Regions from separate parts of the Nitratireductor sp. GZWM139 genome, predicted to be linked through region 1. Evidence: riboswitches for the same ligand, from Rfam matches in the RefSeq annotation. Region 1 holds a riboswitch; each other region holds the start of a gene.
The links. A riboswitch is a leader RNA that binds a small molecule or an ion and turns the genes downstream of it on or off. The one in region 1 is predicted to bind thiamine pyrophosphate.

Region 1 (2,261 bases):
ACCGGCCAGAAGGGCAAGATCGCCATGCGCTGCCATGTGCATGGCACGTCCGGCCACTCCTCCTTCGCGCCCGATCATGTCAACGCCATCGACTACGCAGCGCGCATCGTTTCGATGATCGCCGAACGCGGTGAGCAGATCGGCGAGGAAGGCCCCTTCGACCGCGACTTCACGGTGCCGCATTCGACCATGCTGGCGACCATGATTTCCGGCGGCGTCGCCACGAATGTGACGCCGGATCTGTGCAGCTTCACCTTCGAGATTCGCAGCCTGCCGACCCATGATGCGCGGGCCGAACTGGAATCTCTGAAAAAGCGCGCAAACGAAGAAATTTTGCCGAAAATGCAGGCGAAATGGGCCGAAACCGGCATCGAATGGGAAGAAATTTTCGCCTATCCGGCGATGGGCGACAGCACGTCGACCGACGGCTTCGCCTTCTTCCGCGACATCATGCCGGAGTGGTCGGGCAAGGTGTCCTACGGTTCGGAAGGCGGTGTGTTCGAGACCATCGGCGGCATCCCCTCGGTGATCGTCGGCCCCGGCTCGATCCGCCAGGCGCACAAGCCCGACGAGTTCGTTGCCATCGAGCAGCTGGACCTTTGCCTCGATTTCCTGGGCAAAGTCGCCCGGAAGGTCACCGAACCGGCCTGACCTAAGCATTCCGGCCCGGCCGCTCATCGCGGCCGGGCCTCCCCTGACGCAGAGTTCTGCACAACCGCGTCAGCCTGCTTGACAAGCAGCACCGCCTTCGCCCACCCTAAAGCCTCACCTGGGGGGTCCCGCCAAGGGGCTGAGATTCTGCTGGCATGGTTTTCCATGCAGCGCAGTGACCCGATGAACCTGATCCAGTTCATACTGGCGTAGGGATGGTGCATGCTTGGCGGGTCACAGGCTTATCGCGGCCGAAAACCGTTTCCGTACAGGAACGTCACAGCTCTTCCTCCTCTCGGCACGAACTGGGTCTCCATTGCTGAACGAGCAGAGGAGGCTCTGAACCCATGGACGCATTTGCCCCGACCGTAACCACCGGCCCGTTGCCGGCGTCGCGCAAGGTCTACAAACCCGGAACGCTTCACCCCGAGATTCGCGTGCCCATGCGCGAAATCGCCGTGCATCCAAGCGCCGGCGAACCGCCGGTGACCGTCTACGATTCCTCCGGCCCATACTCTGATCCCGACGTGCTGATCGAGATCGACAGGGGCCTGCCGCGCATCCGCGACGCCTGGGTAAAGGCGCGCGGCGACGTGGAAGCCTATGAGGGACGCCACGTCAAACCGGAAGACAATGGTTTTGCCACCGGGGACCGGCTGACGCCGGAATTTCCCATTCGCCATCAGCCGCTGAAAGCGAAGGACGGCAAGGCCGTCACGCAGCTCGCCTATGCGCGCGCCGGCATCATCACGCCGGAGATGGAATTCATCGCCATCCGTGAAAATCTCGGACGCGCGCAGGCCAAGGCCGCGCTTGCCCGCGACGGCGAGAGCTTTGGCGCATCGATCCCCGATTTCGTGACGCCGGAATTCGTGCGTGACGAGGTGGCGCGCGGCCGGGCCGTGATCCCCTCCAACATCAACCACCCGGAAGCCGAGCCGATGATCATCGGCCGCAACTTCCTTGTGAAGATCAACGCCAATATCGGCAATTCCGCTGTCACCTCTTCCATGGCAGAGGAAGTGGAAAAGATGGTGTGGGCGACGCGCTGGGGCGGCGATACGGTGATGGACCTGTCGACCGGCCGCAACATTCACAACATCCGCGAATGGATCATCCGCAATTCGCCCGTGCCGATCGGTACCGTGCCGATCTATCAGGCGCTGGAAAAGGTGAACGGCATTGCCGAAGACCTGAACTGGGAGGTGTTCCGCGACACGCTGATCGAACAGGCCGAACAGGGCGTCGACTATTTCACCATCCATGCGGGTGTGCGCCTGCACTACATTCCGCTGACGGTCGACCGTGTCACGGGCATCGTTTCGCGCGGCGGATCGATCATGGCCAAGTGGTGCCTGCACCATCACAAGGAGAGCTTTCTCTACGAGAACTTTGCGGAAATCTGCGACATCTGCCGCGCCTATGACGTGTCGTTCTCGCTGGGCGACGGCCTGCGGCCCGGCTCCATCGCCGACGCCAATGACGCAGCCCAGTTTGCCGAGCTGGAAACGCTGGGCGAACTGACGAAGATCGCCTGGGAGAAGGACTGTCAGGTTATCATCGAAGGCCCCGGTCATGTGCCCATGCACAAGATCAAGGAAAACATGGAC
Region 2 (2,261 bases), on a different contig from region 1:
AGAATGACAATGCCGAGCCCGGCGCGCGCGCCGACATATTCGGAGAAGATCGCGGCGACCACGGCATAGGTGATGGAGATCCGCAGGCCGGCGAAGAAATAGGGCATGGCCGAGGGAAAACGCGCCGCCCGGAACACTTTCCACCGCGACGCGCCCATGGAGCGCATCAGCGTTTCGATTTCGGGATCGGTGGATTCGTAGCCATCGACCAGCGCCACCAGCATGGGAAAGAAGGTGACGAGCGCCACGAGCAGGATTTTCGGTGTGAGACCGAAACCGAACCACAGGACGGCCAGCGGCGCGATGGCCACCAGCGGCAGGGTCTGGCTGACGACAAAGATCGGGAACAGCGCCCGCCGCAGCTTCGGCAGGAAATCGAGCGCCACCGAGAGGGCAAAGGCGATGCTGACGGAGAAGGCAAAGCCGGTCAGCGTCGCGCTCAGCGTCGGCAGCGTGTTCTCCCACAGGAGGGCGCGGTTGACGCCCATCTGTTCGATGACGCGCGAAGGCGCAGGCAGAACCAGCGGCGAAATGCCCGACAGCCGCACATAGATTTCCCAAAGGAGGATTGCACCGGCAACGCTTGCCAGGGCAGGCAAGCCGCGCACCAGCCGTCCGCCCGCAGGACGGGGCCGACCCTGAGACATGGGGTCAGGCCGTGGAGGGGCTGTTGGCGGAAACGGTCAAATCGACCGTCACATGGCCTTCGGGCGGACCAAACCGGCAAAAAGCCTGTTCGAGCGTTGCGAAAACTGGGCCTGCATCGCCGGTGAGACGGCTGCAGAAATTCTTGGAACGATCGAAGACGCCGCTCGACTTCAGGAAGTCGATGCAGCCCATGATCTCCGCCATGTGATCGCCGGCGCCCATCACGTAAAGCGAGAACTGCGCGCGTGCGATTTCCGACGTGGTCTTGGCATTGGCCACTGCTGCAAGCGCCGCCTTCTGCCGTTCGGCGAGCGGCTCCGACGGATTGGCGAGTGCAGAGGTGCTGCAGATCGGATCGTCGGGCTCGCCGGGGCAGCCGCGCGATAGCGTGGCGCGCAGCACCACATGATGGCGGGTGGATGCGGCGGCGACATAGAAATCGCGCAGCGCCGGAAACAGCACTTCGGGCGGGCCGACGACGAGCGTGGAGATATCGTCGGTCTCGATCCGCAACCGGTCCCGGTAAGGATCGAACGCGGAGAGCGACGACATGATGACGTCGACGAAATTGTCGGTCATCGGATAAAGGGAAAGCTGCGCACCTGCGAACATGATTGTCCTCCTTGCTCCGCTGGCATTACCCAGATCAGCTTCTAGGGCCCGAGGATTTGCACCCTCATCTCAGCCGCGGCGATACGCGGCACCCCTGTGGATGCGCGGAACGAACCAAATCCCGAGACGGAAAGCAAGTTGATTGTGCAGGAACTGTTTGGTCGGAGAACAAATGTACAGCTTTCCCACAGGCGTGGTGCGCCGGTGGGCTGAACGCCCCCGTCAGGCGGGGCAGGTAACCGTCACATCGGCCTGACGGAGCGCTTCGGACAGGTCTTCCGGCGGCATACTGTCGACGATCAGCGAATCGACTTCGGCAAAGGAGCAGACGCGCACCAGCCCCTTCCGGCCGAACTTGGAAGCATCGGTCACGACAACCCGGCGGCGACCACGCGCCAGAACCGCATTGCCGAACTGCGCCTCCTCCAGATCGTAATCCATGATGCCGGTCATCGCGTTCACCGCGCCGGCGGAAATGATGGCGTGATCAACGCTGAAACGGCTGACGAACTCGATGGCGGAAAAGCCGAGCGCGGAGCCACTGTCGCTGCGCAACTCCCCGCCGGCCATGTAGACCTTGTTGCCATTGACGGTCGCCAGCGTGCGGGCAATGTCGGATGAGTTGGTAACGACGGTCAACTGCCGGTGGTCCAGCAGCGCGCGCGCCAGAAGGCTGGTGGTGGTGCCCGTGTCGAGCATCACGGACTCGCCATCGCGGATCGTCGCGGCGGCCAGTGCGGCGATGGTCTCCTTGGCCTGCCGGTTCTCCCGCATGCGCCGCTCGAACGGCGCTTCGCTGACCACGGACGGCAAGGCGATGGCGCCATGCATGCGCACGATGGCGCCGCGCCCGGCGAGCGCCTTCACATCGCGGCGAACGGTTTCCACCGACACCTCCAGATGCTGCGCCAGATCATTGACGCCCATTGTGCCCTGCTCTGTCAGAAGATCCAGAATCCGACCATGGCGGGGGGAATAGTTCATCTGCGTTGCCCTTACCG
Region 3 (2,261 bases), on a different contig from region 1:
ACACCTCGCCATCCTGCGGCTCCACGAGGCCGGCGGCGATCTTCAGAAGTGTCGACTTGCCGGAGCCGTTGCGCCCGACCAGCGCAAGCCGCTCGCCGGGGCCGACCATCAGCGATGCGCCATCGAGCAGCGGCGTGCCGCCGAAGGTCAGGCGAATGCCATCAAGCTTTAAAAGAGGCGGCGCCATGGATCAGTGTTCTCCGTCGTTGGAAAGATGGGCGACCAGAAGCGCCCTGCCCTCTTTGAGGGTAACCGCGAGTTCGCCATCGACCACATTGGAAAGGGTCAGCGACGAGCCGAAAGGAACCTCGACCGCATCGAGCGGCCATTTGGCCCCTTCCACGGTGAGGCCGGAAAGGGCCGAAAAGCCGAGGATCGAAAACAGCGTTTTCTGCGGATAGTCGAAGCGATGGCGTTTTCCGGGCAGCAGCGGCACGCCTTCCTGCACGCCGCTTGTCAGCCGCGTCTTAATGCCCTGTTCTGAAAGCTGAAGCGCCTGCGCGAGATGCAGGAACATGTGATCGGGCCGCGCGCCGCCGAAAGCACCCACGAGAACGAGGCTCGTCGCGCCCGCTTCCAGCGCTGCGGCGATGGCGAGTTCCCCGTCCGTCTTGTCCTTGTCGGCGGGAAAGGCGCGGCGCGGCACCCGGGCATAGGCCTCGGCCATGCCGTCCGGCTCGGAATCGAAATCGCCGACCCACAGCTCCGGCATAACGCCCAGAAGCGCTGCGTGACGCATGCCTGAATCAGCCGCGATGATGCGGCTGTCGGCGATTTCGGCATCGAGTGCCGGCGTGCGTGTGAGATCTCCGCCCAGGAGAAGGGTAAACAGGCTCATGGTCGAGGCCCATATCATGCCGGCGGGCAAGCGCCAACGGCGTTCGCGCCATTCCGCCTCTTGCGCCAGCCCCTGCCGCGCCCTATTTTCCCGGTCGCTCTAACGGGGTGCCGGCGGATTGCCGGCTGAGAGGCCCAGTGGTTGAAACGGATGCAGCTTTGCCTTGATCAAAGGAAAGCCGCATCAGTGGAACCCGGCCAACCCGCTGAACCTGATCCGGTTTGCACCGGCGGAGGGATTAGACGCTTTTCGCACAGCGCCTCATTCCCCAACCAAACGAGAGGAGGCGCAGATGCGCGCGACCACACTGCTTTCCACCATGGCGCTTGGCACGCTGGCCATGGCCGGCCATGCGGCGGCCGAAGACAAGCTCACCGTCTACACCTATGAGAGCTTCACCTCCGACTGGGGCCCCGGCCCGGCGGTGGAGAAGGCGTTCGAGGCGGAATGCGGCTGCGACGTGGATTTCGTTTCCGTGGCCGATGGCGTGGCGCTTCTGAACCGCGTGAAGCTCGAAGGCAAATCGACCAAGGCCGACATCGTGCTCGGTCTCGACAACAACCTCGTGCACGAGGCCCGCGAGACCGGCCTGTTTGCGCCGCATGGCGTCGACATGGGCAGGGTGAACGTGCCGGGCGGCTTCGAGGACGACATGTTCGTTCCGTTCGACTACGGCTATTTCGCCTTTGTCTATGACACCGAGGCCATCGAGACCCCGCCGGCAAGCCTGAAGGAGCTGGTGGAGAGCGACAGCAATCTGAAGATCGCCATTCAGGACCCGCGCACCTCCACGCCGGGCCTCGGACTGCTGCTCTGGATGAAGGCCGTCTATGGCGACGACGCAGCGCACGCCTGGGGCAAACTGCAGGACAAGGTGCTGACGGTGACGCCGGGCTGGAGCGAGGCCTATGGCCTGTTCACCAGCGGCGAAGCGCCGATGGTGCTGTCCTACACCACCTCGCCCGCCTATCACCAGATTGCCGAAGATTCCGAGCGCTACAAGGCGGCGGGCTTTGAAGAAGGGCATTATCTTCAGGTGGAAGTGGCAGCACAGACCGTGAAGGGTGCGGAAAACCCGCTGGCGCAGAAATTCCTCGCCTTCATGACCGGTCCCGGCTTTCAGGACGCGATTCCCGAAACCAACTGGATGTTCCCGGCCGGCGAGACATCGGAGCCGCTCAACCCGGTGTTCGACACTCTGGTGAAGCCGGGCGAGACGCTCGAATTCTCATCGAAAGAGGTGGCGGAAAACCGCAAGGCCTGGGTCGATGAGTGGCTCTCGGTGATGAGCCGCTGACCGTTTCGCGCGCGCCCGACATGGAAAGACGCCCCCTGATGGACAGGCGTATCGCAGCGGGACGGCTTGCGCTGGCCGCTGTCGGCCTGCTGATCGGCGGGGCCTTTGCGGGCCTTGCCGTGGAGG

Region 2: linked by a shared signal. The riboswitch ahead of NDI72_RS13715 (YkoF family thiamine/hydroxymethylpyrimidine-binding protein) and the one ahead of thiC (phosphomethylpyrimidine synthase ThiC) in region 1 are both predicted to bind thiamine pyrophosphate.
Region 3: linked by a shared signal. The riboswitch ahead of thiB (thiamine ABC transporter substrate binding subunit) and the one ahead of thiC (phosphomethylpyrimidine synthase ThiC) in region 1 are both predicted to bind thiamine pyrophosphate.

Annotation. Positions count from the first base shown of each region.
Region 1 covers NZ_JAMQML010000014.1:64,701-66,961, reverse strand. Annotated here, with positions in the region: gene argE (acetylornithine deacetylase) at 1-651, shown strand, start outside; TPP riboswitch at 761-885, shown strand; gene thiC (phosphomethylpyrimidine synthase ThiC) at 999-2,261, shown strand, end outside.
Region 2 covers NZ_JAMQML010000010.1:94,622-96,882, reverse strand. Annotated here, with positions in the region: gene NDI72_RS13720 (ABC transporter permease) at 1-647, opposite strand, end outside; gene NDI72_RS13715 (YkoF family thiamine/hydroxymethylpyrimidine-binding protein) at 652-1,260, opposite strand; TPP riboswitch at 1,254-1,366, opposite strand; gene NDI72_RS13710 (DeoR/GlpR family DNA-binding transcription regulator) at 1,483-2,244, opposite strand.
Region 3 covers NZ_JAMQML010000004.1:82,573-84,833, reverse strand. Annotated here, with positions in the region: gene NDI72_RS06135 (ABC-F family ATP-binding cassette domain-containing protein) at 1-187, opposite strand, end outside; gene NDI72_RS06130 (thiamine diphosphokinase) at 191-838, opposite strand; TPP riboswitch at 932-1,093, shown strand; gene thiB (thiamine ABC transporter substrate binding subunit) at 1,131-2,135, shown strand; gene thiP (thiamine/thiamine pyrophosphate ABC transporter permease) at 2,174-2,261, shown strand, end outside.